2 regions of the Streptomyces sp. NPDC101227 genome follow, and region 2 is predicted to be linked to the other one. Evidence: predicted binding sites of a transcription regulator. Region 2 holds the regulator's gene; the other holds the start of a gene.

Region 1 (6,168 bases), on a different contig from region 2:
CCGGATCAGGCACTCGATGCGTTCCGTCATACGGTCGCGCTCGAGCTCCAGCGTGGCGAGCATCTCCGGTGTCGCATCCGCGAAGTGGATGATCCGCGGCTGGTCCAGGCAGGGCAGTATCTGCTTGATGATCCTGGTGGGCAGTCCCGCATCGAGCAGCCCCCTGATCTGCATGACCCGGTCCACGAAGCGCGCGTCGTACTCGCGATAGCCGTTCGCGGAGCGAGCGGCGGCGATCAGGCCCTGCTCCTCGTAATACCGCAGCAGCCGCCGGGGCGTGCCGGTCCGCTCCGAGAGCTCCCCTATGCGCATGGGCTCCCTTCCCCTCTTCTCCCTCTCCTCGCCTTCGCCCCATCGGACCACCGCATCGAGGCGACGGCACGACGCTACGCAGCGCCCGCACCCCACTCACGGCCGCACCACGCCCCGCGGGCCCGCACCGTACCCTGAAGAGGTGAGCACCACCCGCGAACCCGCATCCGAACCGGCCCCGGCCGACGAGGCGCCCGTCGCCCGGCCCGCCACGAGCGGGAACACCGAGATGGCCCGGCCCGCCGCCCGGCCCGCCGCGCTGATCTTCGACGATCCGCTGGACCGGCAGTCCTCGGACGACACCGACCGGGGCTGGGGTGAGCGCCCCACGGCCTCCGGCAGCGCTGCCGATCTGGCCCGCTTCCTCGACGAAAAGCCGCCCCACCACCTCTGAGCGAGGCGATGAGGCGGCGGGTGCCGGTCCCGGGTGCTCGCTCCTACTGCTGCGTCTTCTGCGCGATGACGGTGGCGGACGCCGGGGCCGAGCCGTTGCGCTGGGCGATGAGGGCGTCGCGGATCTCGATGAGCAGCTCGACCTCGGTCGGGTCGGCGGGGGTGTCGTCGACCGGCTTCTTCGCGTCCTGGCGGGCCTTCCACTTGTTCATCGGAAGGATCATGAGGAAGTAGACGACCGCGGCGGTGATCAGGAAGGTCAGCGCGGCGCTGAGCACCGAGCCCCACAGGATGAAGATGCCGTCGGTGAATTCGCCGGTCTTCGGGTCCGGGTGGCAGCTGGCGCTGAGGCAGGACTTGTAGTTGTCGAGGTTCTGCGAGCCGAGGGCGCCGATGATCGGGTTGATCACGCCCTTGACCACGGCATTGACGATGTTGGTGAACGCCGCACCGACGACGACCGCGACCGCGAGCTCGATGACGTTTCCGCGCATCAGGAATTCCTTGAATCCCTGCAGGACGCCCTTGTTCTCGCTCACCTGACAGCCTCTTTCCACGCTCGGTACGGACGGTGCAGCAACAATCAGCACCGCAACTTACGGCAGGGCGGGGCGGCGGTGTCCAGTCGCCCGACACGAACCGGCGATCGACCAGAGCGTCAGTGCGGATCTTGCGGACGGACCGGCCCTTCCCCGAGCCCTGGAAGAGCAGGGGGGACACCGACCCCGGAGAAGCTTTGCGTGCGAGGAGAGCGGATGCCACTCGATCTTGGGGCATGGCTACCGCCCTCCGGAGAGCGCCGCCGCCGGGCACCCGGCCGCCGGAGCCGTTCGTACGGCACCGTACGAGACGCCCGTGGCCAGTGCTGCGGCGGCCATCGCCAGTGCGGCCGCGAGCAGACGTCGTCGCGTCGCCCGCCGCCATCGGTGTCGTCCACCGCCGGCTCGTACCGGTGCGAAGTGGGGCACTTCACATGTCGGGGGAGTCGGCAGGGGTGGGTCGGGGAGCGGCGGCAGGGGGAGCCGTAAGCCGGTGGAAGGAAGATCGAGGGAGCCGTCGGGAGAGGAACCGAGGGGGGAATCGAGAGAGGGGCCGAAGGGGGAACGGAGCATCGTCGTCACCGCCTGTCGCGGGGATTGCGGAATTCGGGACCGGCGCTCACCGGCGATCACCACCGTGCCGGAATTCCCCGCGGCCCGCTCCGGCCTGTGGATGAACCCGCGTCTGTGGACAACCCGGTCACCCACAGGAGGCCCTGACGTCCCTGACGCCCCTGATGCCTCCGCGAGCCCTCCGGCCGCCATGTCCCGCCCCGAGAGCCCACCGGCCCCCGCGAAACCCGCCGCGCCTCTTCCGTACGACGCCCGGCAGTCGCTAAGGCAGCTCGATGCCCAGATCCCAGCCCTCGAGGGAGCTCGGGCAGGGGCAGTCGCGGGCCGCGGAGTCGGGGAGGGCGGCCACCGCGTCGAAGAGGACCTCGCGCAGTCGGCCGACGTTCTGGCCGAAGACCTCCAGGACCTCCTCGTGGGTGACGCCGGCGCCGGTCTCGGCGCCCGCGTCCAGGTCGGTGACCAGGGTCAATGACGTGTAACAGAGGCCGAGCTCACGGGCGAGTACGGCCTCGGGGTGACCGGTCATGCCGACCACCGACCAGCCCTGCGCGGCGTGCCAGCGGGACTCGGCGCGGGTGGAGAAGCGGGGGCCTTCGATGACGACGAGGGTGCCGCCGTCGACCGGCTCCCAGTTGCGGCCGCGGGCCGCCGCCACCGCGGTCCGGCGTCCGGTGGGGCAGTACGGGTCGGCGAACGAGACGTGGACGATGTTCGGGACGCCGCCGCCCGGCAGCGGTTCGCCGTCGAAATAGGACTGGGCGCGGGACTTGGTGCGGTCGACGAGCTGGTCGGGGACGAGCAGCGTGCCGGGACCGTATTCGGGCCGCAGGCCGCCGACGGCGCACGGGCCGAGGACCTGGCGCACGCCGACCGAGCGCAGCGCCCACAGGTTGGCGCGGTAGTTGATGCGGTGCGGCGCGAGGCGGTGCCCGCGGCCGTGCCGGGGCAGGAAGGCGACCCGGCGGCCGGCCACATCGCCCAGGAAGAGGGAGTCGCTGGGTGGACCGTACGGGGTCTCCACCGTGATCTCGGTCACGTCATCGAGGAAGGAGTAGAACCCCGAGCCGCCGATAACGCCAATCTCCGCGTCAGCCATGCCGGTCACACTATCGGGGCGGCGCCGAGCCGCGGTGGGGGTCCCCTGCCCTACGAGGGCTCGGGCGAGGGCAGGAAAAGCCGCGGACCCCGCCGTCGGCGACGGCGGGGTCCGGGGGAAGCGCTGGTCAGGCGGCGGAGCTGCTGCTCGTGGACGACGAGGACGTCGAGGACGACGCCGTCGAGGACGAGGACGAGGACGAGGAGGATGCCGAGGACGACGAGGCCGTCGACTTGGCGTCCGAGCCGCTGGACGAGTCCGAGGAGGACGAGCCGCTCGTGCCGGAGGAGCTCTTCGCCGGGCTGCTGCTGGACGACGAGCCGCGGCTGTCGTTGCGGTAGAACCCGGAGCCCTTGAAGACGATGCCGACCGCGGAGAACACCTTCTTGAGGCGTCCGTCGCAGCTGGGGCACTCGGTGAGCGCGTCGTCGGTGAACTTCTGCACGGCCTCAAGGCCCTCGCCGCACGCGGTGCACTGGTACTGGTAGGTCGGCACTTGACTTCCTCCTGGCACTCTCACTCGATGAGTGCTAACGACGATCCATAGTGCAGTATTCCGGCCCGTCAGTCCACTGTGACCGGCGTACGGTGACCGACTCCACGTTCGGCCGGGCGCTCGCCCCGCGTTCCGTCAGGCGCTCGCCAGCTCCCGCTCGCGGTCCTCGGTGACGGCGGTGACCTGGTAGTCCGTGGCGTCCGAGCCGCCGCTGACCACGGTCGACGAACGCGGTCGCAGATGCGTGCGCAGCGTCAGCAGCACCGTCAGCGCCAGCGCCGTACCGGCCAGCGGCACCAGGAATCCGGCGCTCGGGCCGAAGCGGTCCGTCAGCTGGCCGGCCGAGGAGGCCGCGGCGGCCTGGCCCAGCGCCACCGCGCCGGTGAGCCACGTGAAGGCCTCCGTGCGGGCGGCGGCCGGCACCAGCGTCTCGACCAGGGTGTAGCCGGAGATCAGGGCCGGGGCGATGCACAGGCCGATGACCAGGCCGACGGCGGCCAGCAGCGGTACCGCGGTCACGGACCACAGCGGGGTGGTGGCCAGCGCCAGCAGCCCGTAGGCGACCAGCAGCCGGCGTCGCGGGCCGACCTTCCAGCTGATGGCGCCGCAGGCGACGCCCGCGAGCATGTTGCCGGCCGCGAAGATCCCGTAGAGGACGCCGTTGATGCCCGGGTGCCCGATGTGCTCGGTGAAGGCGGTCAGCGAGACCTGCATGCCGCCGAAGACGGTGCCGATGCCGAGGAACGCGACGATCAGGACGCGTACGCCGGGCAACGACAGCGCCGAGACGCGCGGCCGGTCGGTGTCCTGCGCCCGGTGGACGGGCGGCTGGGTGCGCCGCTGCGCGGCGAACAGCAGTCCGCCGGCCAGGCTGAGGACGGCCTCGGTGATCAGGCCGGCGGCCGGGTGGATACCGGTGCACAGAGCGGTCGCCAGCACCGGGCCGACGACGAAGGTGAACTCATCGGTGACCGACTCGAAGGCGGCGGCGGTCGGCATCAGCGGGCTGCCGCCGAGCTGGGCCGCCCAACGGGCCCGGACCATCGGGCCGACCTGCGGCGTCGAGGCGCCGGTGGGGACGGCCACCGCGAGCAGCGCCCACAGGGGGGCGTGTGCGAGGGCCAGGGTGATCAGGGCGGCGACGCCGGCGACATGCACCGCGACGCCGGGGAGCAGCACCGCGCGCTGACCGAAGCGGTCGGCGAGCTTGCCGCTCTGCGGGGCGAACAGCGCCATCGAGACGCCGGTGGCGGCGGTCACCGCGCCGGCGGTGCCGAAGGAGCCGGTGGTGGACTGGACGAGCAGGGTGATGCCGATCGTCAGCATCGCGAACGGCTGCCGGGCCAGAAAGCCGGGCAGCAGGAACGTCCATGCACCAGGGGTGCGCAGCAGTTGTCCGTAACCGGGACGGGAGGTCTTGACCGCGGATGCCACGGCCGGGGCCTTTCTGCCGCCTGGTAGCGCGCCGCCGCGAGGTCGTCACGGGTACGCGCCGAGAGCTGTCCTCTCGCGCAGGACCGAGTGATACCGCGTGGTCCGCACCGGGGAAGTGGCTGCGCTTGTGGCAGAGGACCGCGGCCGCCGAGCGGTCGCGCCAGCTCTGCTTCAGGCAGAGTTGGTTCGTTTATTGCCTCTTCATACTACAGGCCGAAGCGCGTGAAGCCCTGGGATTAACCAGGGCTTCACGCGGAATTCCTTGGGATCCGTGGAGAGATGCGGCACATACCGGCCGGTCGGAGTCGGGCCGGGGGCCGGTTCAGCCGGCCTGCCGCCGCCTGCCCCGCCGCTCCCTGGACTCCTCGGGCCGCGGGCCGCCGTGTCCGCCCGTCCCCAGCCAGCCGGCCAGCTTGCCGCCCTGGGAGACCGCCTGCAGTCGCCGCTCGGCCGCGTCCCGTACCGGATCCGTGGCCACCACCAGCAGCTCGTCGCCGTGCCGCAGCACGGTCGTGGGCGACGGTACGAAGCTGGAGCCGTCCCGTACGACGAGGGTGACCGCGGCACCGGCGGGCATCCGCAGCTCGCCGACCTCGACGCCGTGCATCCGCGAGACGGGGCCGATGGACGTGGACAGCAGATGGCCGCGCAGCCGCTCCAGAGGGGCCGACTCGATGCCCAGGTCGGCGGGCTCCGCGCCGTCGCCCAGCCGCAGCCGCCTGGCGAGCCAGGGCAGCGTCGGGCCCTGGATGAGGGTGTAGACGACGACCAGGACGAAGACGATGTTGAAGACGCGTTCGCTGCCCGGGATGTCCGTGACCATCGGAATGGTGGCCAGGACGATGGGCACCGCGCCGCGCAGGCCGGCCCAGGACAGCAGGGTCTTCTCCTGCCAGGGCATGGGGTACGGCAGCAGGCTCGCGAAGACCGACAGCGGGCGGGCCACGATCGTCAGGATCATGCCGATGACCAGCGCCGGAACGATGTCGTCGAGGAGGTTGTGCGGGGTGACCAGCAGGCCCAGCAGAACGAACATGCCGATCTGGCCGATCCAGCCGAGCCCCTCGGCGAAGCCGCGGGTGGCCGGGGCGTGCGGCAGTTTGGCGTTGCCGAGGACCACCGCGGCCAGATAGACGGCGAGGAAGCCGGAGCCGTGCGCCAGGGCGCCGGCCGCGTAGGCGGAGACCGCGATGGCCATGACGGCGATCGGGTAGAGGCCGGAGGCGGGCAGTGCCACATGCCGCATGCCGTAGGAGCCGAGCCAGCCGACCGCCACCCCGATGGCGGCGCCGATGGCCAGCTCCAGGGCTATCTCGCCGAGCAGG
Region 2 (6,168 bases):
GTCCTTGTACGACCGCACGCAGCCCAGAATCCGCTGCCACGCCGCTCCCGTGTTCTCCGGCCAGCCCAGCGCCCGGCACACGCCCGTCTTCCAGTCCTGGCCGCGCGGGACCCTCGGCCACGCCGCGATCCCCACCGACGCCGGCTTCACCGCCTCCCACACGTCGATGTACGGGTGGCCCACCACCAGCGCATGCTCCCCGGTCACCGCCGCCGTGATCCGCGACTCCTTCGAGCCCGGCACCAGGTGATCCACCAGCACCCCCAGCCGCGCATCCGGCCCCGGCGCGAAGCTCCGCACGATCGCCGGCAGGTCGTCGATCCCCTCCAGGTACTCCACGACCACGCCCTCGATGCGCAGATCGTCGCCCCACACCCGCTCGACCAGCTCCGCGTCGTGCCGCCCCTCCACATAAATGCGCCCGGCGCGCGCGACCCGGGCGCGGGCGCCGGGCACGGCGAGTGAGCCCGACGCGGTACGGGCCGGACCGGCCGGCGCCGGGCGGCCCTGGGGCCGTACGAGGGTGACGACACGGCCCTCCAGCAGGAAGCCGCGCGGCGTCATCGGGAAGACCCGGTGCTTGCCGAAGCGGTCCTCAAGGGTGACGACCGGGCCCTCGGCGGTCTTCTCGCAGCGGATCACGGCGCCGCAGAAGCCGGTGGTGACCTCCTCGACGACGAGGTCGGGCTCGGCCGGTACCTCGGGGGCGGGGCGCTGCTTCTTCCAGGGCGGGGTGAGGTCCGGTCCGTACTGCTTGCTGCGCATGGAGGCGTCAGGGTCCTGTTCTCGTGAGGGGCGGGCGGGAGGTTCTCTCAGGAGGCCGGCGGCACGCCGAAGCGGATGGCCAGGGCCTCCCGCTGGGCGCGCACGAAGCGGGCGTCCACGACCGCCCCGTGCCCCGGTACGTACCGGGCGTCCTCGCCGCCCAGGGCCAGCAGCCGGTCCAGGGCCGCCGGCCACTGCTGGGGCAGCGAGTCCAGGCCGGCGTTCGGCTCCCCGGACTCCTCGACCAGGTCGCCGCAGAAGACGATCTCGGGGGCGCCGCCCCGGCCCGGTACGAGAACGGCCAGGTCGTGGGCGGTGTGGCCGGGGCCGACATTGGCGAGCAGCACCTGCCGGTCGCCGAGGTCGACGGTCAGTTCGCCGTGGACGTGATGGTGCGGGCGGACCAGCAGATCCGCGGCCTCCGCGGCGGCTTCCGGGTCCAGGCCGTGCCGTACCGCGTCCCGCCGCAGCTCGTCCCGGTCGCGCCGGAGCAGATCGCTCAGCCCGGCCGCGCCGAACACCTCGACGCCAGCGAAGGCGGCGGTGCCCAGGACGTGATCGAAATGCGGGTGGGTGAGCGCGATATGCGTCACTTCCCGGCCCAGCACGCCGCGGATCGCGCGGCGTAGATCGGCGCCGTCGCGGATGGATGCGCCGGTGTCGACGATCATCACCCCGGCAGATCCGGCGATCACGCCGATCGTCTCGTCCCAGCCCGGCATCCGGCGCCGGGCGACGCCTTCACCGAGCGGTTCCCACCCGGCCTCTTCCCAAGCAGTGCGCATACCGAGACGCTAGCTCCATCGCGATAGCGTTGCCTGACGGAACGCGTCAGAGACCGGCCACAACGGCCGATCACGGTCATCGGGCGGCGCATTGGCAGTCGATCGTTGCGGTCGCTCTTGCCGCAGCTGTGCTACCCGGCCGTACACTGGCTTCCGGGTCTGGCACTCGGCCCGTGCGAGTGCCAGGAGTGACGAGACGGCAACACGGCTGGACTGGAGGTGCGCAGGATGCTCAGTGAACGCAGGCTCGAAGTGCTGCGCGCCATCGTCCAGGACTATGTCGGGACGGAGGAGCCGGTCGGCTCCAAGGCGCTCACCGAGCGCCATCAGCTGGGCGTCTCCCCGGCCACGGTCCGCAACGACATGGCGGCCCTGGAGGACGAGGGCTTCATCGCCCAGCCGCACACCAGCGCCGGCCGGATCCCCACCGACAAGGGCTACCGCCTCTTCGTCGACAAGCTGGCGGGCGTCAAGCCGCTGTCCTCCCCGGAGCGGCGGGCCATCCAGAACTTCCTCGACGGCGCCGTCGACCTCGATGACGTCGTCGGCCGCACGGTCCGGCTGCTGGCGCAGCTGACCCGCCAGGTGGCCGTCGTGCAGTACCCGTCCCTGACCCGGTCCACGGTCCGGCATGTCGAGCTGCTGGCGCTGGCCCCGGCCCGGCTGATGCTCGTACTGATCACGGACACCGGACGGGTCGAGCAGCGGCTGATCGACTGCCAGGCGCCGTTCGGCGAGACCTCGCTCGCGGATCTGCGGGCGCGGCTCAACAGCCGGGTGGTGGGGCGCCGGTTCGCGGATGTGCCGCAGTTGGTGCAGGATCTCCCGGAGTCCTTCGAGCAGGACGACCGCGGCACGGTCTCGACAGTGCTGTCGGTGTTGCTGGAAACTCTGGTGGAGGAGACCGAAGAGCGGCTGATGATCGGCGGAACGGCCAATCTCACGCGCTTCGGGCACGATTTTCCCCTGACCATCCGCCCGGTGCTGGAGGCCCTTGAGGAGCATGTGGTGCTGCTCAAGCTGCTGGGGGAGGCCAAGGACTCGGGCATGACCGTACGTATCGGGCATGAGAATGCCCACGAAGGCCTGACGTCCACATCGGTCGTCGCGGTCGGTTACGGTTCGGGCGACGAGGCAGTCGCCAAACTCGGCGTGGTCGGACCGACCCGCATGGACTACCCCGGAACGATGGGAGCGGTACGCGCAGTGGCACGTTACGTCGGACAAATCCTCGCGGAGTCGTAAAAGTGGCCACGGATTACTACTCGGTTCTCGGCGTCAGTCGCGATGCCTCGCAGGACCAGATCAAGAAGGCCTTCCGTCGGCTGGCGCGTGAGCTGCACCCGGACGTGAACCCGGACCCGAAGACCCAGGAGCGGTTCAAGGAGATCAACGCCGCTTACGAGGTCTTGTCGGACCCGCAGAAGAAGCAGGTCTACGACCTCGGCGGCGACCCGCTCTCGCAGTCGGGCGGCGGCGGTGGCGCGGGCGGCTTCGGCGCCGGCTTCGGCAACTTCTCCGACATCATGGACGCCTTCTTCGGCACGGCCTCGCAGCGGGGCCCGCGCTCGCGCACCCGCCGCGGCCAGGACGCCATGATCCGGCTCGACATCGAGCTGAACGAAGCGGCCTTCGGCACGACCAAGGACCTCCAGGTCGACACCGCCATCGTCTGCACGACGTGCACCGGCGAGGGCGCGGCGCCCGGCACCTCCGCGCAGACCTGTGACATGTGCCGCGGCCGCGGCGAGGTCTCGCAGGTCACCCGGTCCTTCCTCGGCCAGGTCATGACATCGCGGCCGTGCCCGCAGTGCCAGGGCTTCGGTACGGTCGTGCCGACGCCGTGCCCCGAGTGCGCCGGCGACGGCCGGATCCGCTCCCGCCGCACGCTGACGGTGAAGATCCCCGCCGGTGTCGACAACGGGACGCGGATCCAGCTTGCGGGCGAGGGCGAGGTCGGCCCCGGCGGCGGCCCGGCAGGTGACCTCTACGTCGAGATCCACGAGCTGGCGCACCCGGTCTTCCAGCGGCGCGGCGACGATCTGCACTGCACGGTCACCATCCCCATGACGGCGGCGGCACTGGGCACCAAATGCCCGCTGGAGACGCTCGACGGGGTGGAGGAGATCGACGTCCGGCCCGGCACCCAGTCCGGCCAGTCGATCCCGCTGCACCAGCGCGGTGTGACACATCTGCGCGGCGGCGGCCGCGGCGACCTGATCGTCCATGTCGAGGTGCAGACGCCCACCAAGCTCGACCCCGAGCAGGAGGAGCTGGTGCGCCGGCTGGCCAAGCTCCGCGGCGAGGAACGCCCGACGGGGCAGTTCCAGCCGGGGCAGCAGGGGTTGTTCTCGCGGTTGAAGGATGCGTTCAACGGGCGGTAGGTGAGTCGGCCGGGGGTCCGGGGGTTGTCCCCGGGCAGGCGCGGTCAGCCGGGGCAGCAGGGGTTGTTCTCGCGGTTGAAGGATGCGTTCAACGGGCGGTAGGCCGTTGGGGGCTGGGGCGCAGGCGGAGCCTGGATCTTGGTCCGGCCCTGGTTCGGAGTGTGGCGGTGGGCGTGACACGATGTGGTTATGCCCACCCCGCTGACCGATCTCTGCCGCTACCCGATCGTGCAGGCCCCCATGGCGGGCGGCGCCGCTCGCCCGGAGCTCGCCGCCGCCGTCAGTGAAGCCGGCGGTCTCGGCTTCCTCGCCGCCGGGTACAAAACCGCCGACGGCATGTATCAGGAGATCAAACAGCTGCGCGGGCTGACCGGCCGGCCCTTCGGCGTCAACCTGTTCATGCCGCAGCCCAGCCTCGCCGACACCACCCCGGTCGAGGTCTACCGCGAGCAGCTCGCGGGCGAAGCGGCCTGGTACGAGAGCCCGATCGCCGAACTCGACCCGTACGGCGGCTCCGACGACGGCTACGAGGCCAAGCTGGCGATCCTGCGTGAGGACCCGGTGCCGGTGGTCTCGTTCGCCTTCGGCTGCCCCTCCCGCGCGGTGCTCGACGCCTTCGCCAAGGTCGGTACGTACACCGTCGTGACGGTCACCACCGCGGCCGAGGCGCAGGCCGCGCAGTGGTCGGGCGCGGATGCGGTCTGTGTCCAGGGCATCGAGGCGGGCGGTCACCAGAGCACCCACCGCGACGACCCGCAGTCCGACGGCACCGGCGCGGGCATCGGGCTGCTCTCGCTCGTCGCCCAGGTCTACGAGGCGGTGCAGATCCCGATCATCGCCGCGGGCGGCCTGATGCGCGGCTCGCAGATCGCCGCCGCACTGGCCGCCGGTGCCGCGATGGCGCAGCTCGGCACGGCCTTCCTCGCGACGCCCGAATCGGGTGCCAACCCCCTGCACAAGCAGGCGCTGACCAACCCGCTGTTCACCCGTACCGAGCTGACCCGGGCGTTCTCCGGGCGCCCGGCCCGCGGGCTGGTGAACCGTTTCCTTCGCGAGCACGGCCCGTACGCCCCGGCCGCCTACCCCGCCGTCCACCACCTCACGTCCGGGCTGCGCAAGGCCGCGGCCAAGGCGGGCGATGCGCAGGGCATGGCGCTGTGGGCCGGGCAGGGCCACCGGATGGCCCGCGAACTGCCGGCCGGGCAGCTGGTCGAGGTGCTGTCGGCCGAACTGGACCTGGCACGCGCCGCGTTGAGCCGCCCCGGCGACGGCGCGGGCGCCGGTACCGCGTCATGACCGCCCCCGTCTTTCTCGTCGATTCGCTCGCGGACGTACGGGCCGGCGGGACGCTGACCCTGGACGGGCCGGAGGGCCGGCACGCGGTGTCGGTGCGGCGGCTGCGGGTGGGCGAGGAGATCGTGCTGACGGACGGTCACGGAACGGGCGCCTCCGGCGCGGTCGCCGCCGTCGAGGGCAAGGACCGCCTCACCGTCGAGATCGGCGACGTCCACACCGAGGCCCGGCCGACACCCACCCTCACCGTCGTCCAGGCGCTGCCCAAGGGCGACCGCGGCGAACTGGCCGTCGAAACGATGACCGAGACCGGCGTCGACGCCATCGTCCCCTGGCCGGCGGCGCGCTGCGTCACCCAGTGGAAGGGCGAGCGGGCCGCCAAATCCCTGGCCAAGTGGCGCGCCACGGCCCGCGAGGCGGGCAAGCAGTCGCGCCGCCTGACCTTTCCGGAGGTCGCCGACCCGCTGTCCACCAAGGAGGTCGCCGCCCTCCTCGCCGACGCCGACTTCGCCGCCGTCCTCCACGAGGAGGGCAGCGCTCCGCTGGCCACCGCCGAACTCCCCGACGAGGGCTCGATCGTGCTCGTCGTCGGCCCCGAAGGTGGCGTCTCCCCGGAAGAGTTGGCCGTCTTCGCCCAGGCCGGCGCCAAGCCCTACCGCCTCGGCCGGACCGTCCTGCGCACCTCCACCGCCGGTACGGCCGCGACGGCGCTGCTGCTGGGCCGTACCGGACGCTGGAGCTGACCCCGGACGACGCTCACACCCGGGTCATCGCCCCCGCGGTCGATATCAGCTCGGTGAGCGCGTCGGCGGCGGCCGGGTGCGTGACGGGGACACCCGCTCGTACAAAAGATCGTGGCAGACCCCACTGACAACGCAGCGGTGCGCCGGCCGCCCGTCAGGGCCGCACCGGCGCACCGCCGTTCACTTCATCCGGCCGTA

The links. The regulator HrcA, encoded in region 2, represses chaperone genes, less so after heat shock. The targets are predictions, from matches to a motif close to TTNGCACTCNGNNNNNCNGAGTGCNAA.
Region 1: ACIRPT_RS10440 (FmdB family zinc ribbon protein) is a predicted target of HrcA. The motif match lies at 3,421-3,447, and genes of this name have one in related genera.

What each region holds. Positions count from the first base shown of each region.
Region 1 is NZ_JBIWOD010000004.1:183,692-189,859, reverse strand. Features, by position in the region: gene ACIRPT_RS10460 (MerR family transcriptional regulator) at 1-312, opposite strand, end outside; gene ACIRPT_RS10455 (hypothetical protein) at 455-706, shown strand; gene mscL (large conductance mechanosensitive channel protein MscL) at 750-1,244, opposite strand; gene ACIRPT_RS10445 (S-methyl-5'-thioadenosine phosphorylase) at 2,080-2,913, opposite strand; gene ACIRPT_RS10440 (FmdB family zinc ribbon protein) at 3,041-3,409, opposite strand; gene ACIRPT_RS10435 (MFS transporter) at 3,545-4,843, opposite strand; gene ACIRPT_RS10430 (potassium/proton antiporter) at 5,166-6,168, opposite strand, start outside.
Region 2 is NZ_JBIWOD010000003.1:312,337-318,504, forward strand. Features, by position in the region: gene ACIRPT_RS08175 (DUF3097 domain-containing protein) at 1-765, opposite strand, end outside; gene ACIRPT_RS08180 (MBL fold metallo-hydrolase) at 813-1,550, opposite strand; gene hrcA (heat-inducible transcriptional repressor HrcA) at 1,779-2,795, shown strand; gene dnaJ (molecular chaperone DnaJ) at 2,798-3,934, shown strand; gene ACIRPT_RS08195 (nitronate monooxygenase) at 4,124-5,230, shown strand; gene ACIRPT_RS08200 (16S rRNA (uracil(1498)-N(3))-methyltransferase) at 5,227-5,970, shown strand.